2 regions of the Bacillus sp. SSR7 genome follow, and region 2 is predicted to be linked to the other one. Evidence: riboswitches for the same ligand, from Rfam matches in the RefSeq annotation. Region 2 holds a riboswitch; the other holds the start of a gene.

Region 1 (15,501 bases), 230 kb from region 2:
GAGAGGCGTTAGCGTCAATAGGAATGGTAATTGTACATCCAGATTATAAGGGGAGAGGGATTGGAAAGGCGATAACGAGTGCATGCATGAAGAGCGTATCGGCTCAAACTCCTATTATGCTTATTGCTACGGACGAGGGAAAGCCTTTATATGAAAAATTGGGATTTAGAGCAGTAAGTTATGTTTCTAAATACATATGTAACTCGTACAATGTGAATAATTATTGTATGAGAAATGAAGATTATATGATGAATTATGAGGAGTGTGATTTAGAAGAAATAATAAAATTAGATGAATATGCGTTTGGAACAAATAGAAAAGAGTTTTTAAAGAAAAGAATTATGCAAAGTGAACAATGTGTCGTTGTAAAGGATAAGGAACAAAATGTATTAGGTTACGGTTTAAGCATACAAACACCAGAAAATAAAATAATAGGGCAGGTTGTTGCTAAAAATGATGCGATGGCAATGAGAATTGTACATGCTTTAGCAAGGGGACATAATGGGAGATTAAGAATAGATGTAACAGAAGGAAAGGACGATTTTCTGAAAGAGTTAGAGATTGCTGGTTTTAAAAGGGCGAATATACCACCCATTATGTTGAAAAATAGTGATCAATTATTGAAAAGAAATGGAGAACTATACAGTATTGCAGCGCAAATTTTTGGCTAAAAAAGAATCCTTTTCACGTAAGGATTCTTTTTTAGTTCATTTAATCACGATATTGATCATGAGTCGGCTGAAAGAGGTCTTCCTCGATATCCCTCACCATAGAAAAATGATCAACGTTATAATGCCCATGTAAAGTTTTATTGTGGTGACCAATAATTTGTTCTGCAGACAATACGTCAGAATCAGTTGTGGAATGCCCGTTTTTAATTAATGTAACATCAAAGCCTTGTACAGTTGCAGTCCTCACAGCAGTATCAATACAATGCTCTGTTTTACATCCACCGATAACAATATGGTTAATCTTTTCTTCTTTTAAAAGTTCAAGTAAAGAAGTGCCATAGAATGCGTTTGTGGCTGCTTTATTAATAAGGATTGCAGACTGAGGTACTTGAATTTCATTATGTACTTCAAAGCCTACGCCGCTACCAGAAGCAACATCGATATCTCTTACGAAAACAATAAGGGCATTTGAATCGATTGCTTTCTGCACGGCTGTATTGAGTGTAGATAATAATTCGCTTTTACGAAAAACTTCACTTTCTTGTTCATTTCCATCCATTAATTCTTGCTGCGCATCGATAATTAATAGTGCTTGTTTCATCATGTCTCCCCTTTAATATGGAATAAGTTCCACTGTACATATTCCTTCATATTGTAAAGAAATCCTCCATTTATAAGCGAAGTAGACGATTGATTTACAAAGTTGTCAAAGAAATTTCATTCTCATAGCGTATAAAAACATGTATGATAGGAAGTGGAGAATTTTTGAGTAGGTGGGAATAACATGCAAACAGTAGAAGATTATCTTTCATTCTTACATACGAAAGGATTTAAATTATCAGAGGAAGCACAAGGATTTATTATGTTCGGACAAGGATATACGGGTGCATCTGATGGCATTGTAAACGCAGCAATAGAAGCGACAATTAAGCATCAATTGCAGTTTGATGGCAGTTATTTTGTTGCGTTATTAGAACGATTGAAAGAAGAAGAGATTACAGATAAAAAAAGCGCTAAGGCTTTTATGCGGAAGTTACAAGCGTAACTTCACGCAGCCTGCGCTTCTTTTTTTGTTTTAGAAGGTAATTCAACAAAAACCATGCCTAGGAAAATACAGAGGCATCCGATAATAGCGGAAATAGAAAGTTGTTCGTTTGCAACGAGAACGCCTGTTAAGGCAGCGAAAACGGGCTCCATTGCGAAAATAATTGCTACTCTCGTTGGAGACGTATGTTTTTGTGCTGATGTTTGAATGAAAAAAGCAATGGATGTCGCGAACAGGGAAGTTAGAAATAGAGCAAATAAAAAGGAAGAATTCGTCCATAGTGCTACTGAAAATAATTTTTCCCAATCTTCAAACAAAAAGGCGCAAATAGAAGAAAACATACCGACAGCTAATACTTGCGATGTGCTTAACAATAAAGGTGATATTTTCTTAGAGAAGAAGCCGTTAACGAGAATATGAGCAGCGAAAGCAACTGCACAACCGAGAACGAGTACATCTCCAATGTTTAATTGAAAAGAATCACCTGCTGTTAATAAATATAAACCCGCTGTTGCTACAGCAATGCCAATTACGATAAAAATAGTAGCTTTTTGTTTTAAAAAGATAAAAGACAAGATTGGTACCATAACGATACTAAGCCCTGTTAAGAAACCTGCTTTTGAAGAAGTTGTATACAGTAAGCCGAATGTTTGTAATACATAGCCAACGCATAAAAAGAACCCAACGGTTAATCCAGCGAGGCTACTCTGTTTTATATCTTGTTTGGAAGTTTTTTTTGAGAAAATCATTTGAACGAATAATAAAATGATTCCAGCGAATAAAAATCGTATACCATTAAATGTAAATGGACCGACGAAAGACATAGCATTTTGAACGACGACAAATGTAGCTCCCCAAATAAAAGACACAAATAATAAAGCAAGAGGAGCAATCCAATCTTTTTTCACACTCATACCCCCGTTAATTTTGTAAGATAGCTTTTCTAGCTAATTCATCAGCAACTTTATTTTGACTACTTGGAATCCACTTAATAAAAAAGAGATCGAAACTTTTTATGTACTGCAGTGCTTCCTCTAATAGTGGTGCAAACATTTTATTTTTTGCGTATTCTTTTTCGACAGCTCGCTCGACAAGTTGTGAATCTGTACGAAAAGAGACAATGTTATAATTATGCTCCATGCAATATTTTAATGCCGCAAGTAAAGCGTGATATTCCGCTTCATGATTGGACATTGTCCCAAGGGGTAATGATAATTGTACAGCGGGTTGAACCCCTTTAATAAATACGCCTGCACCAGAAGGACCAGGATTTCCTTTTGATGCACCATCAATATATACTTCAATCAAAATGAGAAACCTCCAAATGATAAGATGATCCCCTACTCATATGTTTCTTTGAAGTAGGGGATAGAGTAACTTAGCCGATTGTAATACTATAACGACATGTAAATGTTTCATTCGCTTGTAAAGATTGAATTCCTTTTTTTTCCTTGAAATCTTTTGCTGGATTTACTTCATCAGCAATTCCATACCAAGGTTCGATACATAAGAAAGGAGCATTCTCGCCTGGTGTCCATACGCCGACAAATGGGAATCCGTCAAATTCTACTTTTACGAATTTATTATGTTTATGAGAACGGATGGAGATTTCATCCGTATTCATATTTTCAAAAATAAGTGCATCGTTTTTAAATAGGTCGTATGTAAGTGGCAATTCATTCGTACTTTCAGCAATTAGTTGCTTCGTATTTGAAAGGTAAGGCCCTTCTAATATGCTCGTTTCTAAACGTTCTGAACCATTAAAAGATAGATGGTAATCTGTAAATGATTCGCCCTCTAATAACGGGAAATTGAAACCAGGATGTGCGCCGATTGAGAAGAACATCTCTTTTGAAGAAGGGTTATTCACTTCGTATGTTACATGAACGATTTGTCCGTCTAGCTCATAAGAAACGAGTAATTCGAATTCGTATGGGTATTTTTTTAATGTTTCTTCATTACTAGTAACGATATAAGTGATTTTCGTTTCACTTTGTTCTTTTACAGAGAATGTAAGATCCCGAGCAAAGCCGTGTTGTGTTAAAGAATAAGCTTTACCGTCTACGTAGTATGTATTATCTACTAATCGGCCGACGATAGGGAATAAAATTGGTGCACGGCGTCCCCAATAAGTAGCATCACCTTGCCATAAGTATTCTGTATTGTCTTCTTTTAAGCGAACGCTTTGTAATTCTGCACCTTTGTCAGAGATGGTAACGACCACTTTTTCATTTTGAATTGTTGCAGTCATGAAGTAAAACCTCCTAAATCTTTCATATATTTCATTATACGTTGTCTAAAAGAAAAAGGGTAGTTCATGGTAGGAATCTATTGACGAAAGGGGGGCTACCGCGTAAAATATAATCTTGTTGCTTAAAAAACGAATAACGTGGTTCGAAACCATCCCACGTAAAAAAACTAAGGAGATTTTGTCATGAATATTAGAACTTTAGTCGGTAATGGTATTTTAGCGGCATTATATATTGCTGTTTCTATGCTTATTCAGCCATTTGGCTTTACGAATGTACAGTTTCGTATTTCAGAGATGTTTAATCATCTCGTTGTATTTAATAAGAAAGCAATTTACGGAATTGTATTAGGTGTATTTTTAACGAATCTCTTTTTCTCACCTATGATCGCTTACGATTTAGTATTTGGAGTAGGGCAATCTATTCTTGCATTAGTTGCAACAATTATTTCTATGCGATTTATTAAAGGTGTTTGGGCTCGTATGATTTTTAATACAGTTATTTTCACAATTACAATGTTTATGATTGCAATTGAACTTCATCTTGCATTTGATTTACCATTTATGTTGACTTGGTTAACATGTGCAATCGGTGAATTTGTTGTCATGGCAATTGGTATGCCTGTAATGTACTGGATTAATAAACGAGTACAATTTGAAAGATTTATGTAATAGATGAAAGAGCTATTCCTATAGGGATAGCTCTTTTTGCATGTGATAATATTGAATATAATTCTTTAGCTCTTGATAAAATATAATAAAATAAAGTGAGGCTTTCATTAGCTGGATACATATAAGAAGTCTTACATAAGGGGAATCTAGTATGAAATATAAAATTCATTGGTTGTATAAAACAAAACGCGGTTTGCAGACGGAATTAACGACAGATTATATGAACATAGAAGAAGCACTTCAATTTGCGGAGGATTTCGAGAAAACAGGAAGAGTGAAAGCATTATTATTTTACGATGAAATGGCTGCAGAATGGTCATTAAAGGAAATGAAGAAGCTGAGCAAACAAGTGGAGGAAGAACCCCAAGAAATACTCGTTTATTTTGATGGGGGGTATGATGTTCAGACGAAAGAAGCTGGAGTAGGTATATGTGTATACTATAAAAAAGGGAATAAACAATACCGAATTCGCCGTAATGCATATATAGAAGGCATATATGATAATAATGAAGCGGAATATGCATCATTACTATATAGCATGAATATACTCGAGGAATTAGGAATTAAGTATGAAGCGGTCACGCTTCGCGGAGATTCTCAAGTTGTACTGCAGCAATTGGCTGGAGAATGGCCTTGTTATGATGAACATTTAAATCATTATTTAGACCAAATTGAGCAAAAGGCGAAGCAAATGAAATTAAAACTTGTATGTGAGCCTATATCAAGAAAACAAAATAAAGAAGCACATCAATTAGCTACGCAAGCATTAGAAGGAACAGTGATTGATAGTCATAAAGAAATAACCGAATAGAGAGGTGCAAAGGTGGATAAAAAGCAACTCATTACAGAGGTAAATGACTTATTAGAAACGTATTGTGAAGGATGTTTTTTGCGAGAACATAATCGAAAAACAAATAGTAAGTATTATGCTCATTCCTTTTGTATAAGACAATGTACAGTTGGAGAAACATTGAAAAAGTATGGGGAACAGTTGTCATGAAAAAACATCCAGAGAAAACTCTCTGGATGTTTTTTAGTGCTTCGCTTCATTTAATTGATGCTCGCACTCGCTTAATTTCTTTTCCTCATTTATTAAAAACGGCTCATCTAAATCTGTTGCCACAGATTTCATAATCTCAAGCTGAGAGCGAGCGGCTTCTACAGCAGTAGTCGCATGCTCTAATGTATCTGGATCCATTGAAATTGTCGCTGATCCTACCATTTTTTGTGCTGTTTCTACACGGAATTTCACTTCTTCAAAATCATTTACTTCTGATCCCATTAATAATTCCTCCTTTGTATAGTGCGCATTTCACATAGTTTTTGCTCTGGAAAACGGAAATATACAAAGGAATAACAAAGGAGGTTACCAAGTAAGGTAACCTCCTGTCATATGTTGGATTAAAGTTTTACTACGTTAGCAGCTTGAGGTCCACGGTTTCCTTCAGTGATATCGAAAGATACTTCTTGACCTTCTTCTAAAGCTTTGTAGCCTTCGCCTTGAATAGCAGAGAAATGTACGAATACATCGTCAGCGCCTTCAATTTCGATAAATCCAAAACCTTTTTCGTTGTTAAACCATTTTACTTTTCCTTGCATGTTACAATTCCTCCTAGAAAACATTTACGTTTTTTCATTTAGTGAAATTCATTTGAAAAGATAATATAAACTAAAAATGCTATAATCTTGAATATTCTGCTAAATGATTAATTTAAATATACACGAATTGGGAGAATTTAGTCAAGTAAGCGATTTTATTTTTTTGTATTTTTAAATAATTTTTTAGCCAAATTTTTTAATAGGTATAGGACAGGCCGAGTATGTAATAGTCTTAATTGAACGCTATACATAATGAGGTGAAAGAATGAATGAGTCTTATTTATTAGATAATGAAGGAATGAGAACGAGAAACGACATACCGAATTGGGTTGCAAAGGAATTTCAAAATTTTTCGAGTGTTGTGCTAGAACCAACTTTTCCGTGTTATTTCGGCTTAACAGCTTTAAAAAAGAATGAACTTCGTTATTCATTTCTCTCTCATAATGATTGGAGTCATTTGCCACATACAATGTTATCTTTTTTAGAGTTAATGAAAGAGCGTCCAATTGTAAGAAGAGGATTTTTTCTTTTTGTAGAACCGGAATGTGAGGAGCAATCACTGGAATATTACCGTGATTACTTTTGGAAAGTACTACAATATTTACATGAAAACGATAAGGAAACATGGCCAAAGCAAATTCCTGAAGACCCAGACCATTACTTATGGGAATTTTCATTTGGCGGGGAACCGATATTTGCATTTGGAAATGCACCAGCTTATAAACAAAGAAAAACTAGGCATTTAGGAAATTCTCTCGTTATTGGATTTCAGCCACGTACTATATTTGATGGATTAGAAGGGGATCGTCCTAAAGGAGCATATTCTAGACAAACGGTCCGCGAGCGAGTTGAAAAGTGGGATCAGCTGCCGAAACATCCTAACATTAGTCATTATGGTGATCCGGATCATCGTGAATGGAAACAATACTTTATAGGAGACGATGTAGAACCGTTAAAAGGAAAATGTCCTTTTCTTCATAAGATAGAAAAGTAAGAGTCATCATCTAGATGGCTCTTTTGCATATTTTGGATAAAAAAGGGTATTTTAGTAGTAAATATTTTGATGAAAGCTAGTCTATTTTTAATCATTACATCATTACTTAATAGTAAAGGAAGTAGAAAGGATAGAGTGATGTTTGGAGCAATTATACAACAAATTGTATTAGGTATTTCATTAGCTGCGCCAGTAGGTCCGATTAATATTGAAATGTTAAAACGAGGAATTGAACGAGGTTTTTGGCATGCGTGGGTTGTTGGAATTGGTGGAATGACTGCAGATATTTTGTTTATGCTTCTCATTTATTTCGGTTTATCTTCTCTGTTTATGTATACATATGTACAAGCTTTTATGTATTGCACAGGGTTTTTCTTATTATTTTATTTAGGATTTCAAAGTGTAAAACAAGGAATTTCTCACACGAATATGGAATATAAAAAGGAAGAGGTAGGTGGTCTTAAACAATCCTTTATGGCAGGTTTTTTAATTGCGATATCCAATCCTCTAAATCTTGTTTTTTGGTTTGGTATATACGGAAGTACACTTAGCTCATTGCTTACGAAGGTAACGAAACAAGAAGCCTTTTTGTACAGTCTTTGTATTATTGTTGGCATTATTTTATGGAATTTAAATATTGCTTTTTCTGTCCATTTTGGCAGAACTTTATTAAAGCAAAAAGCACTTGGCTATATAACAGCCGGAGCAGGTATTATTTTAGTAGGATATTCTATCCATTTTGCATACAAAGCTTTACAGTTGTTCACATAAGATTGAAGGGGAGATTTTTATGTATCGAACCACTATTGACGGAAAAGAAATCATTATTACGTTAGCACCAAAAATCAGAAAAGAAATTATTGATAGAAATCCACTATATGAAGCAGTATTTCATAATGCAGCAAGATTACTACAAACAAAGCAACCAACGTTTGCTGTAAATCATGAAATATTTGGACTTATCATTGGAGAGGTACAAAGAGGAGAAGTAACAGTGTTTGCGGTGGAACATATTATTCCAAAGCAAAATATATTTGGACCGAACAATTTTTTCTCGACAATAGAGCAACAGGCAAATTTGTAAAACGTATAGAATAAGATATAGAAAAGAAATAGTCGTAACGATATTGTTGCGACTGTTTTTTTTGAAAAGGGGGAAGGAAGATGAAGAGGGTGGGGAAAGAGTTCTTTTTACAACATGATATCGTTATTATGTATAGTATTTTATTTGTTTTTATTATTATTTTAAAAATGCAATTTTTCACATGGATCGGTTTGTTAGCTTGTTTATTTGGGATTATTTTTTATACGCTAAACGAATATATGACACATCGATTTTTATTTCACTTAAAGCCACCTAAAAACGTATTTTTATTAAAAATGTTAAGAAGGTTGCATTATGACCATCACGTATATCCAGATGATTTAAAACTTTTATTTTTGCCTGTATGGTTTAGTATACCGAGTTTTACTATATATTTATTTATATCATACGTGATAACAAAAAGTGTTACCATTACACTTTCATTCGGAATCGGAATGATTATTATGCTTCTCGTTTATGAATGGAAACATTATATTGCACATAAGCCAATTCGTCCCGTCACTAAGTTTGGTAGGTGGCTAAAAAAACAGCATATATTACACCATTATAAAAATGAAAAGTTTTGGTTTGGTGTTTCAAATCCAGTATTCGATTTCATATTTGGAACGCTTAAAGATGGAAAAGACGTTGAATTAAGCGAAACAGCTCGTAATTTAGAAAAAGAGAAAAAAACAGAAGTGGTGCGATAAGCACTACTTTTTTATTTTGTTTTAATGAGTATAAAAGTTTCACTGGCACGTAAATTTTATGTTAAAAAAGTATATTAAAAACTTAGGGAAAAATGCCGAAAAATGCCGAAAAATGTCTATCGAAAAATCTTTGCAGGAATGTATGGATTGTCTAAAATGAAAATAAGTTTCTGAATATTTATAAAATTTAGTCTTTAGGTATACAAGGGGGAATTGTATTTCTAGTAAGAGAGGGGATTAGAGAATGAAACGAGATGATACGTCAGCACGTAAGTTGCAAAAAGAGGTGAATTATACAGAAGTTGTTCAGTCAGAAGAATTTCAGTTGTTATTAAATACGAAAAAGAAGTTTATCGTTCCGATGAGTATTTTCTTTTTAAGTTTTTTTATTGCGTTACCTATTTTAACATCGTATTCAAAGGTACTCAATACACCAGCATTTGGTGATGTTACGTGGGCGTGGATATTTGCTTTTGCACAATTTATCATGACGTGGGCTTTATGTATGATTTATAGCAAAAAAGCAGAATCCTTTGATGAAATCTCCCGAAAAATTCTGCAAGATATGCAAAAGGGGAGGGGCTGACTTTGAATACAACCGCTTTTGCACTATTTTTAATCATCGTACTTGGTACACTCGTCATAACTTATTTTGCATCGAAGAAAACGAAAAATGCGAGTGAGTTTTATACGGCTGGAGGGGGATTAACTGGTTGGCAAAATGGTCTGGCCATTGCGGGAGATTACATGTCTGCTGCATCCTTTCTTGGTATAGCCGGAGCGATCGCGTTAACTGGTTTTGATGGATTCTTTTATAGTATCGGTTTCTTAGTTGCTTACTTAGTTGTATTATACTTAGTTGCAGAGCCACTTAGAAATTTAGGGAAGTACACGCTAGCAGATATGATTGCGGCGCGTTTTGATGCGAAAAAAATTCGCGGAGTTGCAGCGCTTAATACGATGACGATTTCGATTTTTTATATGATTGCACAATTAGTTGGTGCGGGTGCACTTATTAAATTATTATTAGGGATTGAATATACGACATCAGTTTTAATCGTTGGTACATTAATGACAGTGTACGTTATTTTTGGGGGAATGACTGCGACAAGCTGGGTACAAATTGTTAAAGCTGTATTACTTATGGCTGGTACATTTATTATTTCTGTTATCGTTTTCGCAAAGTTTAATTTTAGTGTGACGGAGATGTTCGCTCAAATGAAAACTGCTACACCTTTAAAAGATTCGTTTTTAAATCCAGGAGTAAAGTATAAGGATGGTCTTGATACGCTATCTTTAAATTTAGGACTAGTCCTTGGTACTGCAGGATTACCACATATTCTTGTTCGCTTTTTTACAGTACGTGATGCAAAAACAGCACGTCAATCTGTAGTATATGCTACTTGGCTAATTGGCGCATTTTATATTATGACAATTTTCTTAGGATTTGGTGCGGCGGCATTCGTAGGGAATGAAGCAATTATGAAAGCAAACCCTGCTGGTAATATGGCAGCACCTTTATTAGCTAAAGCATTGGGCGGAGATTTCTTATTTGCTTTCGTATCAGCAATTGCCTTTGCAACAATTTTAGCTGTAGTGGCAGGCCTTGTATTAACAGCAGCATCAGCATTTGCGCATGATTTTTATAATGAAATTATCCGCAAGGGGAAATCAACGGAAAAAGAGCAAGTATCCATGGCTCGTTATGCGTCTATTGGAGTAGCTGTATTATCTATTATACTAGCGTTATTTGCTCAAACGTTGAACGTAGCATTTTTAGTTTCGTTAGCGTTTGCAGTTGCAGCGAGTGCAAACTTGCCAGTTATATTATTCACAATATATTGGAAGCGCTTCAATACAACAGGTGCCATCTCTGGTATGATTGTTGGTCTTGTATCAGCTATTGTTCTTGTAGCGTTAAGCCCAAATGTATGGAACCCTGTAGCTGGAAAAGCTATATTTGTTGGGGAAGCGATATTCCCATATACGACACCTGGAATTATTTCGATTCCGCTCGGATTTCTTGCAGCGTATTTAGGAACTGTTTTATCTAGTAAGAAAGAAGATGCAGCGAAATTTGATGAAATTCTCGTGAAATCTAATACTGGGCATGGTATTAGTGACGCGTCTTCGCATTAAAAAAGAGGAGCTTTTCGATAGATAAGAAAAGCTCCTTTTTCTTTTGTCATTTTCTTGTAAATAATACTGCTTTGTAAGTAGGATTTGTCTTAATTTTGTGGAATGAAAATAAGCAGGGAGAAATTTAAATCATCATGGTACCAGCGCAGCTTTTGTGAAAAATAAGTTGTTATGGAAGGTGGAAGAAATGATGAAAACGAAACAGACTGATGAATTATTAGCAAAAGATGAGCAATATGTTTGGCACGGAATGCGTCCCTTTAGTCCAAATAGTACAATGGTAGGGGCAAAAGCAGAAGGGTGCTGGGTTGAAGATATACAAGGAAAAAGATATTTAGATGGTATGAGTGGTCTTTGGTGTGTGAATAGTGGATATGGCAGAAAAGAGCTTGCAGAGGCAGCTTATAAGCAATTACAAACATTATCATACTTTCCGATGTCACAATCACATGAACCGGCTATAAAGCTTGCAGAAAAATTAAATGAATGGCTTGGAGGAGAGTATGTTATTTTCTTCTCTAATAGTGGTTCGGAGGCGAACGAAACAGCTTTTAAAATAGCAAGACAATACTATGCGCAAAAAGGTGAACCACATCGTTATAAATTTATGTCACGTTACCGCGGCTATCATGGGAATACAATGGCAACGATGGCAGCGACGGGACAAGCACAGCGTAGATATCAATATGAGCCATTTGCTTCAGGATTTTTACATGTAACGCCGCCAGATTGTTATCGTATGCCTGGAATAGAAAGAGAGAACATTTATGATGTAGAATGTGTAAAAGAAGTAGATCGGGTCATGACATGGGAACTAAGTGAAACGATTGCAGCTTTTATTATGGAACCAATTATTACAGGCGGAGGCATTTTAATGCCGCCACAAGACTATATGAAAGCTGTTCATGAAACGTGTCAAAAACACGGTGCCCTGCTTATTAGCGATGAAGTGATTTGCGGTTTTGGACGTACAGGAAAGGCATTTGGATTTATGAATTATGATGTGAAGCCTGATATTATTACAATGGCAAAAGGCATTACGAGTGCATATTTACCATTATCAGCAACAGCTGTGAAAAAAGAAATATATGAAGCATTTAAAGGAAAGGGAGAATATGAATTCTTCCGTCATATTAATACATTTGGTGGAAATCCTGCAGCTTGTGCACTAGCACTTAAAAACTTAGAAATTATGGAAAATGAAAATTTAATTGAGCGATCTGCACAAATGGGCTCGCTTTTATTAGAGCAATTAAAAGAAGAAATCGGAGAGCATCCACTTGTTGGGAATATTAGAGGAAAAGGTCTACTAGTTGGAATTGAACTAGTAAACGATAAAGAGACGAAAGAGCCAATTGATAACGACAAAATTGCAAGTGTTGTAAATGCTTGTAAAGAAAAAGGGTTAATAATAGGCCGAAACGGTATGACAACAGCAGGATATAATAACGTCTTAACATTAGCGCCACCACTTGTTATTTCAAGTGAAGAAATTGCCTTTGTTGTTGGAACGTTGAAGACAGCGATGGAACGCATTTAGTAATGATATGGATGATGAACCAGCACGAACTATTTTTGAAAACTGGTTAAAAAAGAACAAGATCGTTTAAAGACAAAACAAAAAAGAGATTACTATCTTATAAGATAGTAATCTCTTTTTTTATATGAAACTTATTTACTTGCTTTCATTGCTTTATCTTTTGCACCAAAAGTGTATTTTAACATTGGTGGTGTAATCATTGTAGTTAAGATAACGACAATAACGATAGCTGTAAAGTAATCTTGTGCTAGTAGACCTGAAGAAAGTCCTGTTCCTGCGATGATAAGTGCAACTTCACCACGAGAAACCATTCCAGAACCGATAATTGCAGAAGACTTAGCGTCAAATCCAGTCATTCGTGCACCTAAGCCACAACCGATTAGTTTCGTTAATACAGCGATTACTGTTAATGCTAGGATGAACCAAATTTGATCGCCAATACCGTCAAATGTAATATTCATACCGATACTTACGAAGAATACTGGAACGAACATAGCGTAAGCGATTGGTTCTACTTTTTTTTCTACTTCATGTTTGTAATTCGTTTGAGAAATAGCGATACCAGCTGCGAAAGCACCGATAATACCAGCAATTCCTAATAATTCGCCGAAATATGCGAATGAGAAACAGATGATAAGAGCCGCGCTCACGATAGACTCAGATACGCGTAGTGGTGATAACCAGCGCATAATCGCAGGAACACCTTTCCAGCCGATTAAAATAATAGAAGCGAAGAATACAACTTTCTTCAAGATAATCATTGTTAAGTTAACATCATCTGTACCTAAGAAGCTCATTGCAAATGCTAATAAAATAACGACAAGAATGTCATCAAATACAGCTGCGCCCAGCATAGTTGTACTTTCACGTGTTTTCATCTTTCCTAAATCGCGAAGTGTTTGTACGGAAATACTAACACTTGTCGCACATAGAAGTAATCCTAAAAATACAGCATTCCCTTGTTCCATTCCCATAACAAGACCAGAAACGTAACCACCTACGAATGGAAGAATGATACCTCCAAGTGCAACAGCTAAAGAAGAATTACGATTTGCGTTTAATTCTTCTAAGTCTGTTTCAAGTCCTGCCATAAACATTAAAAGAATAACACCGACATTACTTAATTGTGTTAGAAGCTCTGAATTTTCAATCCAACCTAATACAGCTGGACCGATAACGATACCGACAATTAATTTACCTAGTACAGAAGGTTGACCTAATCTAACACTAAGATCACCAGCAAGCTTTGTACTTAATAAAATAAGTGCAATTTGAAAGAAAAATTCGAATTCCATCGGATCCTCTCCTTATCATTTTTATTTTTATCATACGATTTCTCGGAATTTGCCTAATGAAAATATGTAAAACCCATTAAACAAAAGGTCTGATTACGAGTTCTTTTGAACTCGTAATTTGAACCTGTAATTAATATATAATAGATTTTACAAAAAATCAATGAAAAAATGGGGGCTTTTTTAGAGAGAGACTGTGTAATTGGGGATATACATATAAGAGTAGCGTGTGAATTTATATATGTATGAAATAGTATGAAGTCCTTTTTCATTACAAATAATAAAGCCTAAATGCTATTTCACGAATTATAAATGTGAAAGGGAGGACTTATCATTTGAAGTCATTAAAAAACAACTTGTCTATCGTTGCTTTAGGTGGAGTAAATGAAATAGGGAAAAATATGTATGTTATTCAATTTGAAAATGATATTGTCGTTATTGACTGTGGATCAAAATTTCCAGATGAAAGTTTATTAGGAATTGATTTAATCATTCCAGATGTCACCTACTTACAAGAAAATAAAGAAAAAATTCGCGGATTAGTCGTGACGCATGGACATGAAGACCATATTGGCGGAATACCATATTTTTTAAAACAACTAAACGTACCAATCTATGCTACGAAGTTAACGTTAGGTTTAATTGAAATTAAATTAAAGGAACATAACCTTCAAGATGATACAGAATTAATCGTTATTCATTCAGAATCAGAAATTGATTTCGGTGCTATTAAGACAACTTTCTTTAAAACGAATCATAGTATTCCAGATTGCCTCGGTATTGTTTTTCATACACCAGAAGGTACTATAGTACATACAGGTGATTTTAAATTTGATTTAACACCAGTTAATAATCAACATCCTGATATTCATAAAATGGCTAAAATAGGTAGTGAAGGTGTATTAGCTTTACTATCTGAAAGTACAAATGCAGAACGACCTGGATTTACCCCATCAGAAAGGTCGGTAGGGGAACGGATAGAGGAAATATTTATGAAAGCAAATAGGAAAGTGATTATTTCTACTTTTGCTTCTAATGTGAATCGTGTTCAGCAAATAGTTGAAGCTTGTATAAAAACAAATCGAAAACTGGCTTTGCTCGGCAGAAGTATGGTAAATGTAGTAGAAGTTGCTCTAGAGAAAGGGTATCTAAATATTCCAGATGGTATGCTAATTGAAGCAAATGAGGTAAATAATTTAGATCCAAAGCAGGTCGCAATACTTTGTACAGGAAGTCAAGGAGAACCAATGGCAGCTTTAGCGCGTTTAGCTAGTGGAAACTATAGGCAAGTAGATGTTTTACCAGAAGATACAGTTATTATAGCTGCGACTCCTATTCCAGGAAATGAACGTAATGTTTCGCGAATTATCGATAACTTATTTGCATTAGGGGCAAGAGTGATTTACGGATCAGGCAGTTCTACTGGAGTCCATGTATCTGGCCATGCATATCAAGAAGAATTAAAGTTAATGCTCACATTAATGAAGCCAAAATATTTTATCCCCAT
Region 2 (15,501 bases):
AACGTTGCACCACTAATTGAAATGAAAAATGTAAAAAGTTTATATTTATCAGGCAACCAAATAGAAGATGTAACAGCATTAGCGAAAATGGAACAACTAGATTACTTGAATTTAGCAAATAATAAAATTACCAATGTTGCGCCATTAAGCGCGTTGAAAAATGTAACATACTTAACTTTAGCAGGTAATCAAATTGAAGATATTAAACCGTTATATTCATTACCTTTAAAAGACTTAGTATTAACACGTAATAAAGTAAAAGATTTATCTGGTATTGAGCAAATGAAGCAATTAGAAGAATTGTGGATCGGGAAAAATGAAATAAAAGATGTTACTCCTCTAAGTAAGATGACACAGTTAAAACAATTACACTTACCTAACAATGAGTTAAAGGATATTACTCCATTATCAAGTCTAGTAAAATTACAAAAGCTTGATTTAGAAGCGAATTATATTTCAGACTTAACACCAGCTAGCAATTTGAAAAAGTTAGTATTCTTAAGTTTTGCTGCAAATGAAATTCGTGATGTTCGACCAGTGATAGAACTAAGTAAAACAGCCTACATCAATGTTCAAAATCAAAAAGTATTTTTAGAGGAAACAGAAGTAAATAAAGAAGTAAAAGTACCTATATACGAAAAAGATGGTAAAATTTCTACAAAAATTCGTTTGAAGAGCGAAGGTGGTACGTATAGTAATGATGCAGTTAAATGGAGTACATCAGGCGAGAAAATATACGAATTTGGTGTGAAAGATCCATTTGCGGATACAGGAATCTTCTTCACAGGATCTGTAATTCAAAATGTGGTAGAAAGCCAAGGAGATAACACTTCTAAAGAAGATGAAAAAGTAGAAGCAGTAGAATTTAAAGATGTACCAAAAGGACACTGGTCAGAAGAAGCAATTAACTATTTAGCGAAAGAAAATATTTTCAAGGGATATGGAAATGGACAATTTGGATTTGGGGATCGTATTACCCGTGGACAAGTTGCGTCTTTAGTACAAAGGTACTTGAAATTAGAAAATAAAGTAGAGCAGAAAGAGAGGTTTACAGATACGAAAGGGCATATGTTTGAACAAGATATTGCTACAGTTGCGCAAGCTGGAATTATGCAAGGAGATGGTACTGGTGAGTTTCGTCCAGATGGAGTATTAGCTCGATACGAAATGTCTGTAGTATTATATAAAGTATTTCAGTTAAAAGAAGATGAAAATAATAAAATGAACTTTAATGATGTACCAACTGGTCATTGGGCAGAAGGATATGTGAAAGCGTTAGCGGATAATAACATATCAAGAGGTGATGGAAAAGGAAACTTTTTAGGTGATGATTTTGTAACACGTGAACAATATGCACAGTTCTTATATAACACAATAACGAAATAAAAGATGAGAAAATACGTTATTCTTTGATTGAAAAAGAATAACGTATTTTTTATGTATAAAATGAAGTAGTCAATAGACAGGAGTATAGATATATGAATGGCCCATTTTAAAGAAGAGCTGTGAAACTATATTGACAAAAAGGCATTCTCATGTGATAATTCAATTAAATTTTTAGAATAATCAAAAAATACTCCTTTTACATAGAAAGGATTCGAACATTATATGAATATTACGCCGGGGGTGACGAAATGTTATTTTTTCTAAAGAAATGGAATGAATTAAAAGATGTGAAATCTGAACTAGCACTTCGTGATTGGTTTTATGGTACAAAAATTAGTTTATCACTCTGTACGTCAAAAGAGCCGTTAACTTTTTTAGTAAACGTTGAGGGAAGGGATAAAGGGTTATTTTCAGAAGAAGATTTTATTGTTGTAAACTGTATGTGTGAACCAGTATTTGAAAATGAAGAAAAACCAGCTGCGGAATCATTTATGCATGCAGATATTTATAAAAAAAGTAGTGCAGAATGTATTTTACAAGTACAGACTGTAGATAGTCATTTAATATCAGAGTTGTATGGAGAAGAAGGGGAAGTAACATTCGATAAACGTACCGTGGAACGTGTTTTTGGAAAAGAAGGTATAACAGAAATGACAATTCCCATTGTAGAAGATGAGAAAAGATTCGCTGATTTATTAGAGAATAATGTGCCGAATTTTATTGAAGGTGGAGGAGTAGTTCTCGTTCATAATTATGGCATGATTGTGTGGGGAAAAACTCCAGAAGAAGCGAAAAAATGGTTGGAGGGTATAGAATATTTAATGAACTACCATGTAAAATTGTTAATGATAAAAGGTGCAAAGAGCTCTGTTATATGAAATGTTTGTGATGTCGTTACAAGTCAATAAGTAAATGAAAGCGTTTTAAAAATAATTTTACTCATAAAATATAGGTCTCCTTATTATATATAGATTACATGTTGACATGTAAGGAGGAACATATTTTGCGAGTTAAATATCATTTTCTGCCAAAACAGCAAGTAACATTTTGCAAAATGAACGATTCAGGTAAGAAGGCTCTGCAAATTATGAATGAAACGGGATTTCGAGCAATCCCTGTATTAGCAGAAGATGAAAAGAAATTCATGGGGATTATTTATAAAGTGGATCTTTTAGAAAAGAAGTGTAATGGTGGATTAGAGGAATTAAGAACGGAACATATGCTAGAAGATTCCACTGCATTTATTTTTGAAAAGGACTCTTTTTTCAGAGCATTTTATGTTATTCGTCGTCTTCCGTTTTTAGCTGTATTAAATGATTATAATGAATTTGTTGGCATCTTAACTCATTCCAATGTATTTGATGTTATTGAGGATTCATTTGGTATGCGGACGGGTGGTTATATATTAACAATTGCAACACAAGATTGTAAGGGAACGATTAAAGAACTTGGGACATTGTTGAAAGCATTTCATATCGGTGGACTATTTACGCTAGATAACGGCGATCAATATATTCGCCGCGTTATTGTCAATATAACAGATGAGTTAAATGAAAAAAGATTAAAGCAATTAATCGAAAAAATAGAGAAAAAAGGATTCAGGGTGAGTCATGTAGATTATATTTAAGATGAAAAGGAAAGGGAGCAATTTGCTATATGCAGATTGCTCTCTTTTTTAGTTTGAGTCATGAATCTTATTTTGAAACAGGAGGCGGAGATAATGCTAAATCGGATAAAAAAATAAAATCTGCATGTTCACGAATTTTAGGAATAGAGGTTTCTATAACACGTGATGTAATTTCACCTGGAGGCCCAACGTGTCCGATAGCTACCATAATCGGTTTTTCTTGAAGTTTTTTAATGAGTAATTGGGCTTGTTTTGAAATATGTGCCGCTGTGTACACGTCATCAAAAAATAATTGATTTTCAATAATTGGCACTCCTAATTCTTTCCCGATTTTTGGGACGACACTCTTAGGATTTGTTTTGCTATCTAAATAAAATAAACCGTGTTTTTTACAAGCTGCAAGTATAAGTCGTACAATTCTTTCGTCCGCAGTCACTTTTGATCCCATATGATTATTCATCCCAATTGCATGTGGTACTTCTTGAATCGCTTGTTCGAGTCGGTTGTTTATTTCTTCGTCGCTTAAATCAGTTGTAATTGCTTTTGGTCCAAGCCATTCTTTTTTACCTTTAATCGGTTCCATTGGCATATGTATAATAACTTCGTGTCCTTTCTTATGAGCCGCTATCGCATCTTCCTTTGTGGAAGGAAGAAAAGGCATAACAGCAACAGTTAGTGGAATAGGAAGTGATAACATTTTATCAGTCCCCTTCATATTATTGCCGAAGTCATCAATGACAATAGCTACTTTGTTTGTATGGGCCTTGGCTTGAACAGGAAACAAGAAGGATGGCAAGAACATAGTCAAAATCAGCAATGCAATCGTATATTTGCGCATATAAATAGTTCCTTTCTATAATTATTAATCATCATTATGATTTGCTTTTTTATATAAATTAAACAAAAAATGTCGAAGAAGAGTATATGGAAAATAGAGAATCCGCTATTTAATTGGTGTTTGTAAAAAAAGAAGATGAAAAAATTGTCTATTATTGCGAATGTATTTACAAAGATAGAATAATTTGTAATAATTCTCAAAGTGAGGGTAAAGATTTGTAAATTACAGGGAGAAAATGTTAAATTTTCTGATTCTTCAAATTCAAATATGATTAAGCAGTTAAAAGTCCGATGGAGAAGTGAAGTAGAGAGCATGGAAGTATAATAAGGGGGATATGAATGTTTACTGTAAAAAGGAAGTACACACTAGAAAAGCTTTCACGTGATATTCATATGAAACGTGAAGAGATGATTCAATTAGGTTTAACGAGTGGGTTAAATAGTATGGAGACGATTCAAGTGAGTCAAGAATTGGACAAGCTTATTTTACAGTACCAGTGTTATAAAGAAAAACAAACACCAAAATGGTTATCAATTATAAAGGTACCTATTTTTCAAATTGGGTATGAAGGGAAATCAAGTAATTTTTGGCGAATGCTTGTGGCTGGTTTTATGAAATAAGTATAATTATCCTTTAGGGATAAGGATAATTATACTATGTGTAACGGAATTTCGATATGAACTGTCGTTCCTTCGTTTTCTATACTGTTAATAAAAATATGCCCGTTGTACATCTCTACAATTCGTTTACATATGACAAGTCCAAGACCTGTTCCAGTATCTTTATTAGTAAAGAACGGATGAAAGAGGTGTTTTTGAATATGTTTTGGAATCCCTTTTCCAGTATCTGTAATTTGCAATTGTGCGTGTGTTTCATTGTTTGTTATGAAAATAGTTAGTGTATCGCCAGAAGTCATAGCTTCAATTGCATTTTTTGTAATGTTTAAAACCACTTGTTTCATATGGTCTTTTGAGCACCGGATATGAACAGGACGGTCTGGCAAATGTAAATGGAATACAATATTATGTAGATTCGCCTCAGATTGAATAATTAATGCTACCTCATTTAGAATGGTTCTCACATCATATGTTTGTTCAATGATTGCAGTTGGCTTTCCAAGAATAAGAAATTCACTTACAATTTCATTAATTCGCTCTATTTCTTGTTCGATGATGGAAAAATAGAACTGATCTTGTTCATCTTTATATTTCTCTTTCAATAGAGCGACGAGCCCTTTAATTCCGGTAAGTGGATTACGGATTTCGTGGGCTGTACTAGCTGCAAAAGTTCCAACTAATTCAATTTTTTGTAGTTCATTTTGTTGTCTTTCCAGTTTTGTTTGTCGTTTTAACAACATATATTGAGCGAGTAAAAATAAAATTGACATTAAAAATAAAGTAGCTATACATTCTACGGCAACCCACTGGTTTAAAGTTTTTTGATGAATAGGTAACGGAGAAACAGAGACCTTCCAATCTAATCTTTGGAGTGGAGTAGTAAGCATATTAGAATGCGCATCACTTGTTTCGTTATTATCATCGGTTAGAAAAACTACATCATACTTATCAGTTACTTCAAAATGGTATTGTGGCTTAATGGCATTTAAAGATGATGAAATGTAGTCAAAGCGTAAACTTGCTAACAATAAGCCTGAGAGCTCCTTCTGTTTATTAAAAATGGGAGAAGCAATCATAATAGCTTGATGGCCAAGAACACGATCTGTAATGACGGATGATACAGTTGTTTTCTTAGTTTGTAATGCGTTTTGAATATATTTACGATCTGAGACATCAACAGGTGGTCGGTCACCTTCCGATGCGATTGTAATGATACCTTCTGGTGTAGCGTAATATAGACCAGAAAAACGTGCATCGTTTCCATCTGTATCATGTACAATTTCTTTCATCCCATTAATATTTCCAGTCTCGGTTCCTACGACCTTTGCGAGCATTTCTAGGGCAGAAATTGCTTCGCCAAGGTGGTGATCTAAATAGTCTCTATATAAAAAGAGAACCGTATGGGCAACTTGTTTATTTTCTTGTTTCATTTTATACGAATGATATGAATAAAATGTAGCACCAATCCCTATTGTTGGTAGGATAACAAGCAATATATATAAAACTATGCTGTGGAATTTGAATTTCAAATTTGGTACTCCTTCTTTTTTATTATCATTATATATAAACTATGTTAAAATTGTCATGTTTTTATTCAAGAATCATTCATAATATATTTGGGGAGAGGTAATGAATGAGTGAATACTCATTCGGAATTTATATGAAGTACTATGTTGTTCTTTTTATTACTGAGAATTTAAGTGAAGGGTTGAAAGTTGTATGACATCAAATAATGAACGAGAAGATATTTCTCAATCTTTAAAAGTATTTATTGCATTATCTCGTGTACATCGTTCTGTTATGGATACTACAAATAAGTCGATACAAAGTAACGGTTTAAATCCAACTGAGTTTGCTGTATTAGAACTGCTATATCATAAAGGCGGTCAACCACTTCAGCAAATTGGTGAGCGTATTTTAATAGCTAGTGGCAGCATTACATATGTTGTGGATAAGCTAGAGAAAAAGGGACTAGTAAAAAGAATTCCGTGTCCGAATGACAGACGTGTTATTTATGCACAATTAACTGAGGCTGGGGAGAACTTTATTGCTTCTATTTTTCCAGGGCATGAACAAGTTATACATCAGTCTTTTGAAATGTTAACGAAAGAGGAAAAGGACGAATTACTGGATCTATTAAAAAAGATTGGAAAGTATGAAAAGTAATAATATGTTCCAAAGGAGCTTTGGATAAAGAAATCCAAAGCTTTTTTGTTTACATGTAATGTTGGCAGTATATGTTGTATTTTGCTGAAGAATAAAAGGAGATTTGTAAGTAAGCATTGAATTATAGTAAGGATGCATATAATGGAGAGGAGGCTCGTTCATGTCATTTAAAGACTATGAATATAAAAGGCCAAATATTGAAGAATTAAAAGAGAAGTTTACTGTTGCTTTAGAGAAGTTTGATAATGCGAAAACTGCGGAAGAACAAAAACAAGTTATTCATTCAATTAACGAAATTCGCAACGATTTTGGTACAATGGGGAATCTTTGTTACATTCGTCATTCTGTCGATACGACAGATGCTTTTTATAAGGAAGAACAAGATTTCTTTGATGAATTCTCTCCAGTTGTACAAGGGTATGGTACAAAGTATTATCATGCGTTAATTCATTCTCCATTCCGCGAAGAATTAGAGGCGTATTATGGGAAGCAATTATTTGCTCTTGCGGAGTGTGATTTAAAAACATATTCTGATGAAGTCGTGAAAGATTTACAATTAGAGAATAAATTGTCTTCACAATATACACAGTTATTAGCATCTGCAAAAATTGATTTTGCAGGAGAAGAAAGAACGTTATCACAGCTTATTCCATTTATGCAAGGGAAAGAGAGAAGTGAACGTAAAGCAGCAAGTGAGGCGTATTACGGATTTTTAGCTGAGAATGAAGAAGAGTTAGATCGTATTTATGACGAGCTTGTTAAAGTGAGAACGAAAATCGCCAAATCTTTAGGTTTCAAAAACTTTGTTGAACTTGGATATGCAAGAATGTACCGTACTGATTATAATGCAGAAATGGTAGCGAATTATCGTCAGCAAGTGCTAGATTATATCGTTCCTGTTACAACGGAATTAAGAAAACGACAACAAGCACGTATCGGTGTAGAGAAGTTAGCATATTACGACGAAAACTTTGAATTCCCTACAGGTAATCCAACTCCAAAAGGAGATGCGGATTGGATTGTTAATCATGGAAAAACGATGTATAAAGAGTTATCGGCTGAAACAGATGAATTTTTCAATTTCATGTTAGATAATGATTTATTAGATTTAGTTGCGAAAAAAGGAAAAGCTGGCGGTGGATATTGTACATATATTGAGAATTATAAAGCGCCGTTTATCTTCTCAAATTTTAACGGAACGTCTGGTGATATTGACGTATTAACACATGAAGCGGGCCATGCTTTCCAAGTATACGAAAGTCGTAAATTTGAAATTCCAGAATACAATTGGCCAACATATGAAGCGTGTGAAATTCACTCTATGAGTATGGAATTCTTCACATGGCCATGGATGAAGCTATTCTTTAAAGAAGATGCAGATAAATATTACTTCTCTCACTTAAGTTCAGCACTTCTGTTTTTACCGTATGGTGTATCTGTTGATGAGTATCAACATTATGTATATGAAAATCCTGAAGCAACACCAGAAGAGCGTAAGACTGCATGGCGTAATATAGAGAAAAAGTATTTACCGCATCGCGATTATGAAGATAATGATTATTTAGAGCGCGGTGGATTCTGGCAACGTCAAGGACATATTTATAGCTCGCCGTTCTACTATATTGACTACACGTTAGCACAAATTTGTGCACTGCAATTTTGGAAACGTGCAAGAGATAATAGACAAGAGGCGTGGGAAGATTATGTGAATCTGTGCCAACAAGGTGGAAGTAAATCATTCTTGGAATTAGTAGAAGTTGCAAATTTAACATCACCATTTGCTGAAGGCTGTGTGAAAAGTGTTATTACAGAAATTGAAGCATGGCTACATGCAATTGACGACACAAAATTGTAAAAAACATGCGCTTTTTTTCACATGTTTAACATCGACATAACAAGAAAATGATGAGATAATAAAAGAAAATTCAGAATACTAAAGGGGTGTTTCTAATAAGGAGCACCTCTTTTCACCAACAAAAGGGGGGAAAGAAGTATGCTTCAATCTAATATGGATGTGAGTTTAGAAAGTTTGGTGAACTCATTACAGTCTACCCGAAGCACGCTATTATCAGAAATTGAAATGTTAAATGATACAGAAGTGAATGTAAAGCCACGTCGTGATAAATGGAGTATTATTCAAATTTTGCATCACTTGCATTTAGTTGAACAATCTGTTACGTCTGCCCTTGCATATGCTTTACAAAAAAATGAAAGAAACACGACTCCATTTAAAGACCTCCAACTTACGCTGGATCGCACGCATAAACGAGAAGCTCCTCAGCAAATGAAACCAACAGAAACGCTAATGAAAAAACAGCAAGGAATTCAATTACTAGAACATTCACGACAAGAACTATTACACACGCTTCATAGTGTTTTAGATGAAAAAGATCTATTTGAAAATGGATTAAAGCATCCTGTTTTTAATGATTTGAATTTGTATCAATGGGTTCAATTTCTTGATTTGCATGAACAAAGACATCTTACGCAGTTAAAAGAGGCGAAACACGCAATTTTGCAACGATAATCAGAAGGAAGTGGGAGACCACTTCTTTTTCATACGTGTATAGTTTTCTTTCTTATTTTGGAATACTACATGGAGAAAGATAAGAAGGAGTTGAAAAGTATGTCCAAGAAAAAGAAAGAAGAAGAGCGCGCATGGAAAGCACGTAAAGAAAATCAAAAACCACATGGCAAAGTGAAAGCTTTTGCTGAATTAGTTGAAGGAACAGAAAAAACGTGATGAGTATTTCATCACGTTTTTTGTATGAGTGGAAAAGTTAATAAGAAGGTTGTACCTGTACCTTTTTCACTTATAATATCAATTTTTCCATTCATAGCTTGAATAACACTGAATACGACCATCATTCCAAGACCAGTACCTTTTTCTTTTGTTGAGTAGAAAGGGGATCCAAGGCGTTTTACTTGTTCTTGATCCATACCAACTCCTGTATCTTTTATATACAATTGAATATGCTTATGATCAGGAACTAATGTGAAATAAAGATCACCGCCTTTTGGCATGGCCTCAATGCAGTTTTTTAAAATATTTAACAAACATTGATTTAGTTTTTGTTTTTCTCCCGCGATAAAAAAAGAAGTACTTTGCTTTATATAATGTGTACGCACATTTGTTAAATTAGCAAGCGGTGTAATTAACGATAATGCATGCAGTAGTTCTTCTTCTAACTGTAATGTTTGTTCTTTTTCAATACTTGGTTTTGCAAAGGTTAAATAATCTGTAAGAACGTGATTTGCTTGTTCGATTCCATTGATGGCTATGTCAATATATAATTTTCGCTCTTGCTCAGTGCATGTATCTGACTGCAAAAGTTGTAAAAATCCTTTTGTTGAAGTTAACGGATTGCGAATCTCATGAGAGATGGATGCTGCCATTTCGCCAATTAAATGAAACTTTTCAGCATTCATAAGTTCGTTTTGAAGACGAACTTGAGTTTGTAATATGTGTAGTAAATATAAAATAAGTATCGTACCAAGTATCGTACATAACTCATACACAATAATATGTGGTATATAATCAGTCTTATTTGTAACCTTTGAAAGGAAGAAAGGTATCCAACTCAATCCGTATGTGAGACTGTAGATAATAGCAAGTGCTACTTTTATACGATTAGAGGTTCGATTGAAAACTTTATATGTAAATAGTAGGACAATAAATAGAAGGATAGAACCGATAAGCGATGGGAAAACACCTATTCCTCCTAATAAGAAGCGATATATATTTAGTACAACTAATATAGATCCACCGGCAATAGGACCTCCTGTTAATGTACCGACAATTAATACGATATGACGCATATCAAATTGAAATCCATAATTTGTTTTTGCTCCGAAAGTGATACATAGTATGGTAGCGAGGCAACATAATGTAATAAATATAGTTGAATTTAATTTAGGAGAACGTTTCCCTTTTTGATTCCAAAATAAATGGTATACGAGCATTGTAACAAGGATGAATAATATATTTAAAAAGAGATAAATAATAAAGGGTTTCAGTGGGATGCCTCCTCTCTTCTCACATTAGATTAATCATACTATAAAATGCAAGAAATGAAATGAGAAATAGCGGAAAAATCAGAAATTTTTTCTGGTAGCATACAATATGTTACAATAAGCTTTGTCAATGAAAGAAGGAATTCCGTGTAATGCACGGGAGAGGTTCGCGAACTCCCTCTATAAAAAACTATGGAAACAACAATATCATTAGGTATTGTTTTGTTTTTTTATTGTGACAGTTCAAGAACGTTCTTTCTTCTTATTCGTAGTAGAGAAGGAGAATGAGTGAAATGAAAAAAGAAAAGGCAGTTGTTGTTTTTAGTGGAGGACAAGATAGTACGACATGTTTATTTTGGGCAATGCAGCAGTTTGCAGAAGTAGAGGCTGTAACGTTTAATTACAATCAACGTCATAAATTAGAAATTGATTGTGCAGCGGAAATTGCAAAAGAGCTAGGAATTAAACATACGGTACTAGATATGAGTCTATTGAATCAACTTGCTCCAAATGCGTTAACGAGAACGGATATGGAGATTACACATGAAGAAGGTGAATTGCCGTCGACTTTTGTAGATGGACGAAATTTACTATTCTTATCATTTGCTGCTGTATTAGCAAAACAAGTTGGAGCACGTCATATTGTAACGGGTGTATGTGAAACTGATTTTAGTGGTTATCCAGATTGCCGTGACGTGTTTGTGAAATCGTTAAACGTTACTTTAAATTTATCCATGGATTATCCGTTTGTGATTCATACACCACTTATGTGGATTGATAAAGCGGAAACATGGAAATTATCAGATGAACTTGGAGCATTCGAGTTTGTTCGAGAAAAAACATTAACATGTTATAACGGAATCATTGGTGATGGTTGCGGTGAATGTCCAGCATGTCAACTTCGTAAAGCAGGATTAGATACGTACCTACAAGAACGCGAAGGAGCGAGTAACTAATGGATAATTTCTTTGGATTTCGCATTGTAGAAAATTTGCAAAAAATGGACAAGGATATTCAGCGTAAACAGCTTAAATATCATAATAAAAGAGTAATGGTCAGCAAGGAATTTACATTTGATGCAGCACACCATTTACACTGTTATGAAGGGAAATGTAAAAACTTACATGGTCACACATATAAAGTTGTATTTGGGATTAGTGGATATGTAAATGAAATCGGTCTTGCAATTGACTTTGGAGATATAAAAGAAATTTGGAAGAATGAAATAGAAATTTATTTAGACCATCGTTATTTAAACGAAACGTTACCAGCGATGAATACAACTGCTGAAAATATGGTCGTTTGGATTTATGAAAAGATGGCAGAAGCGTTAACAAAAGATAATCGTGTGAATGAATATAAAGGAGCTCGTGTTGAATTCGTTCGTCTATTTGAGACTCCGACTAGTTATGCAGAAGTAAGACGGGAGTGGATGCTCGATGAGTAAAATCCCTGTCTTAGAAATATTTGGTCCGACTATTCAAGGTGAAGGAATGGTTGTAGGACAAAAGACGATGTTTATCCGTACAGCTGGCTGTGATTATAGCTGTGCTTGGTGTGATTCTGCTTTTACGTGGGATGGATCTGCTAAAGATCAAATTAGACAGATGACAGCGGAAGACGTTTGGAATGAGCTTGTAGAAATTGGCGGCGAAAATTTTTCTCATGTTACGATTTCAGGTGGAAATCCGGCATTGCTGAAAAATATTGAGTTTCTTCTTTCTATATTAAAAGAGAATGGAATGCGAACAGCAATCGAAACGCAAGGGAGTAAATGGCAAGATTGGTTACTTCAAATTGATGAGATAACGATTTCTCCAAAACCACCAAGTTCGACAATGAAAACTGATTTTCAGAAGTTAGATGCTATGATTCAGAAACTAGCAGGAAAAGATATTAGTTTAAAGGTAGTAGTATTTGACGATTATGATTTCGAGTATGCAGTTAAGATGCACGAACGTTATCCACATGTACCATTTTTCTTACAAGTAGGAAATGATGATACAAAAACTGTGGATGATGCGATGTTGATTAAAAAGCTATTAGATAAGTATGAGTGGTTAATTGAAAAAGCAGTTAATCGTAAAGAAATGAATAATGCAAAAGTATTGCCGCAGCTTCATGCGTTAGTATGGGGAAATAAACGCGGAGTATAATGAGAAGGGATGTTTAAAATGGCAGGAAGATTAGATGAAGATTTAAAAGATGTAACATTATTAGGAAATCAAAATACAAAATATTTATTTGAATATAGTCCAGAAATTTTAGAGGTATTTGATAATAATCATCCAAACCGTGATTACTTTGTTAAATTCAATTGCCCTGAATTTACAAGCTTATGTCCGAAAACAGGCCAACCGGATTTTGCAACAATTTATATTAGCTATATTCCAGAACAAAGAATGGTAGAGAGTAAATCTTTAAAACTATATTTATTTAGTTTCCGCAATCATGGTGACTTCCACGAAGATTGTATGAATGTTATTATGAATGACTTAATTAAATTAATGGATCCACGTTACATCGAGGTATGGGGTAAATTCACACCACGTGGAGGGATTTCCATTGATCCTTACTGCAACTACGGTCGCCCAGGAACGAAGTATGAACAAATGGCGGACTACCGCATGATGAACCATGATTTATATCCAGAAACAATTGATAATCGTTAATGTATAATAGAAAGAAAGGATCTGTATAACATACAGATCCTTTCTTTCTATTATATTATGCATTTTGATTAATGACAGTATAGTTTTTATGACTAACAACTGTAAGAGGTTCCATATCTAGTTCTCTAAAATTCTCCATAATTGTTATATCTACAATAACGGAGTTTTGATTTACTTTTTGAACACGGCCTTGCATTCCACCTTTAAATTCAATGATATCTCCAGTTTCTGCGATCTGCATAAGCAACTCTCCTTGTTACAGTTTTTCCAAAAAAGAATAATTTGGGATTTTTTATTTTCCTTTATTTTGAACTATGTTTCCTGTTTTGTAAATGTTTTCAAAGTAAAAAATCGAAAAATATTCACTTTTTGTAAGAAAATATCCAAGAATGTCATGTTATTAGAAAAAAAGAAAGGTTTAAATGCAGACATCTTTATATAGGGGTATAATAAAAATGTACAAGAACCTACTAAAGTGGGAGAAATTAGAGGCGGTAAAATGATGTTTGAATTTGTGGGGAGTGTTATAGCATTAACTTTATTTGTATTTTCTTATATACATTTAAAAAAGATTCGTCATCATGAAATGACTACATATTTTGATGGGATGGATGGGATACATGCTGGGATCACACATGAGAGTGGCGGGGATATGTAAAGTTGTATAACTTTCTTTTTTTGCGTGGTATGATATGTAAAAATAGTACATAATAGAGTTCGTAAGTGATGAATGGAGAGTGGAAAGAATGAAGATTTCTTTTATTCGTCATGGTCGCTTAGACCGTACTATAGAACCAATGACGGTTACATCCTTTCGTGAATGGATGAAAGGATATGACTTACATACTATAACAGAAAAAGCACCTATACCAACGGAAACAAGGGAAGCGGTTGAAGCGGCAAAATTGATTGTAACGAGTGATCAAAGGTGTGCTGTACAGTCAGCAGCTGAATTAACGGATTCTTTATCTTTTATGCAAAATACTCTATTTAGGGAAGCGGAAGTTCCGACGAGTTTTTATGCTCCAAAATGGTTGAAGTGTAAACCTGACGTATGGATGTTTATCGGACGAACATTATGGATACTTGGTTACCATAAAGGTGTGGAGTCTTATAAGGAAGTAAGAGAGAGGGCAAGACAAGCGGCTTACTTATTACATCGTTATGCTCTCGTACATGGAAGTATTGCTCTTGTAGGGCATAATTATGTGAATGTAATGATTGGTGCCGAACTGAGAGCGATGGGATGGTCTGGTTCTCCTATTTTGCACAGAGAGCCATGGGGATGTACAACATATACGTTTCATGAGGCTATGAATGGAAATATATTGAATACGAATTTAACATAAAAGCACACGATTTATATAAGTCGTGTGCTTTCTTTTTAAGATATAGAAATTTTGATGTTTAATGGTTTTACGAGATGTGCGTAAGGTTCGCCTACAAGCATAACGATTTGATCTTTTTTATAACCTAGTTTTTCGTATAGTGAATAGGCACGTTTGTTTTCTAAATTAACAAGTAATGCGATTTTCTCATACTCTTTTTCAGTTGCATGTATTTCAGCAGCTTCAATCAATTTAGAACCAATTCCTTTTCCACCATATGCACTTGAAACGGATAAGGTATCAATGTAATATTCATCAAGCTCGGCTTCTTTTTCTAACATAATTGATTCATCTTTATGTAATTCTCTTAAGTGATGTACAATTGGTGCATCAAGCATTGTTGCTTCACTACCGTGATAAGCGACAATAACTCCAACTGCACCCCCGTCTTGCTCATATACAAAACAGTTTTCATAGCTCAGTCGATTTCTCTCTTTTGAGAACCATGTTTCAAGTCCTAGTAATACTTCTGTCTCAACTGTGCTACCTGTGATTTTTTCAGCAATTTCGTGCAGAGCGTTATACAATAAAGGTGCTACCAGTTTCGCATCTGTCTTTTTTGCTTTCCGAATCATAGTATCCCTCCTAGTTCTATTTATATATTGTAGCATAGTGGTATGGAATTTTGCATAATTGAATGTCGAAATGTTTGATATAGAGAAGTAGCTATGTTAGTATATGATATTTAGTGGACATCTACTAAAGAGATCTTTTTTGAAAAATAATGAAAATGAAATGAAGGTATAGCATCTGGATAATTTTACAGTTGTTGACCTATAGAATATAAGATAAA

The links. A riboswitch is a leader RNA that binds a small molecule or an ion and turns the genes downstream of it on or off. The one in region 2 is predicted to bind preQ1.
Region 1: it holds a riboswitch for preQ1, as region 2 does, so the genes downstream of both, AC0NJG_RS07915 (QueT transporter family protein) here and queC (7-cyano-7-deazaguanine synthase QueC) in region 2, are expected to answer to the same signal.

The regions. Positions count from the first base shown of each region.
Region 1 covers NZ_JBVVXV010000003.1:117,602-133,102, reverse strand. Annotated here, with positions in the region: gene AC0NJG_RS07945 (GNAT family N-acetyltransferase) at 1-671, shown strand, start outside; gene AC0NJG_RS07940 (cysteine hydrolase family protein) at 712-1,272, opposite strand; gene AC0NJG_RS07935 (DUF6123 family protein) at 1,456-1,716, shown strand; gene AC0NJG_RS07930 (DMT family transporter) at 1,719-2,624, opposite strand; gene AC0NJG_RS07925 (reverse transcriptase-like protein) at 2,638-3,024, opposite strand; gene AC0NJG_RS07920 (aldose 1-epimerase family protein) at 3,095-3,967, opposite strand; PreQ1 riboswitch class I at 4,100-4,144, shown strand; gene AC0NJG_RS07915 (QueT transporter family protein) at 4,151-4,636, shown strand; gene AC0NJG_RS07910 (ribonuclease H family protein) at 4,788-5,447, shown strand; gene AC0NJG_RS07905 (zinc-finger domain-containing protein) at 5,460-5,636, shown strand; gene AC0NJG_RS07900 (DUF2564 family protein) at 5,670-5,918, opposite strand; gene cspB (cold shock-like protein CspB) at 6,038-6,235, opposite strand; gene AC0NJG_RS07890 (YqcI/YcgG family protein) at 6,501-7,229, shown strand; gene AC0NJG_RS07885 (LysE family transporter) at 7,368-8,000, shown strand; gene AC0NJG_RS07880 (hypothetical protein) at 8,020-8,313, shown strand; gene AC0NJG_RS07875 (sterol desaturase family protein) at 8,394-9,023, shown strand; gene AC0NJG_RS07870 (DUF485 domain-containing protein) at 9,268-9,609, shown strand; gene AC0NJG_RS07865 (solute symporter family protein) at 9,612-11,162, shown strand; gene AC0NJG_RS07860 (aspartate aminotransferase family protein) at 11,353-12,702, shown strand; gene AC0NJG_RS07855 (cation:proton antiporter) at 12,834-13,997, opposite strand; gene AC0NJG_RS07850 (ribonuclease J) at 14,330-15,501, shown strand, end outside.
Region 2 covers NZ_JBVVXV010000003.1:346,773-362,273, reverse strand. Annotated here, with positions in the region: gene AC0NJG_RS09235 (NEAT domain-containing leucine-rich repeat protein) at 1-1,386, shown strand, start outside; gene AC0NJG_RS09230 (class II aldolase/adducin family protein) at 1,635-2,264, shown strand; gene cbpA (cyclic di-AMP binding protein CbpA) at 2,390-3,013, shown strand; gene AC0NJG_RS09220 (divergent polysaccharide deacetylase family protein) at 3,081-3,851, opposite strand; gene AC0NJG_RS09215 (aspartyl-phosphate phosphatase Spo0E family protein) at 4,190-4,471, shown strand; gene AC0NJG_RS09210 (DUF3149 domain-containing protein) at 4,501-5,997, opposite strand; gene AC0NJG_RS09205 (MarR family winged helix-turn-helix transcriptional regulator) at 6,188-6,634, shown strand; gene AC0NJG_RS09200 (M3 family oligoendopeptidase) at 6,795-8,489, shown strand; gene AC0NJG_RS09195 (DinB family protein) at 8,628-9,161, shown strand; gene AC0NJG_RS09190 (DUF6254 family protein) at 9,261-9,377, shown strand; gene kinB (sporulation sensor histidine kinase KinB) at 9,389-10,597, opposite strand; PreQ1 riboswitch class I at 10,805-10,848, shown strand; gene queC (7-cyano-7-deazaguanine synthase QueC) at 10,942-11,604, shown strand; gene queD (6-carboxytetrahydropterin synthase QueD) at 11,604-12,095, shown strand; gene queE (7-carboxy-7-deazaguanine synthase QueE) at 12,088-12,804, shown strand; gene queF (preQ(1) synthase) at 12,823-13,320, shown strand; gene AC0NJG_RS09160 (YkvS family protein) at 13,376-13,561, opposite strand; gene AC0NJG_RS09155 (hypothetical protein) at 13,823-13,978, shown strand; gene AC0NJG_RS09150 (histidine phosphatase family protein) at 14,067-14,669, shown strand; gene AC0NJG_RS09145 (GNAT family N-acetyltransferase) at 14,705-15,283, opposite strand.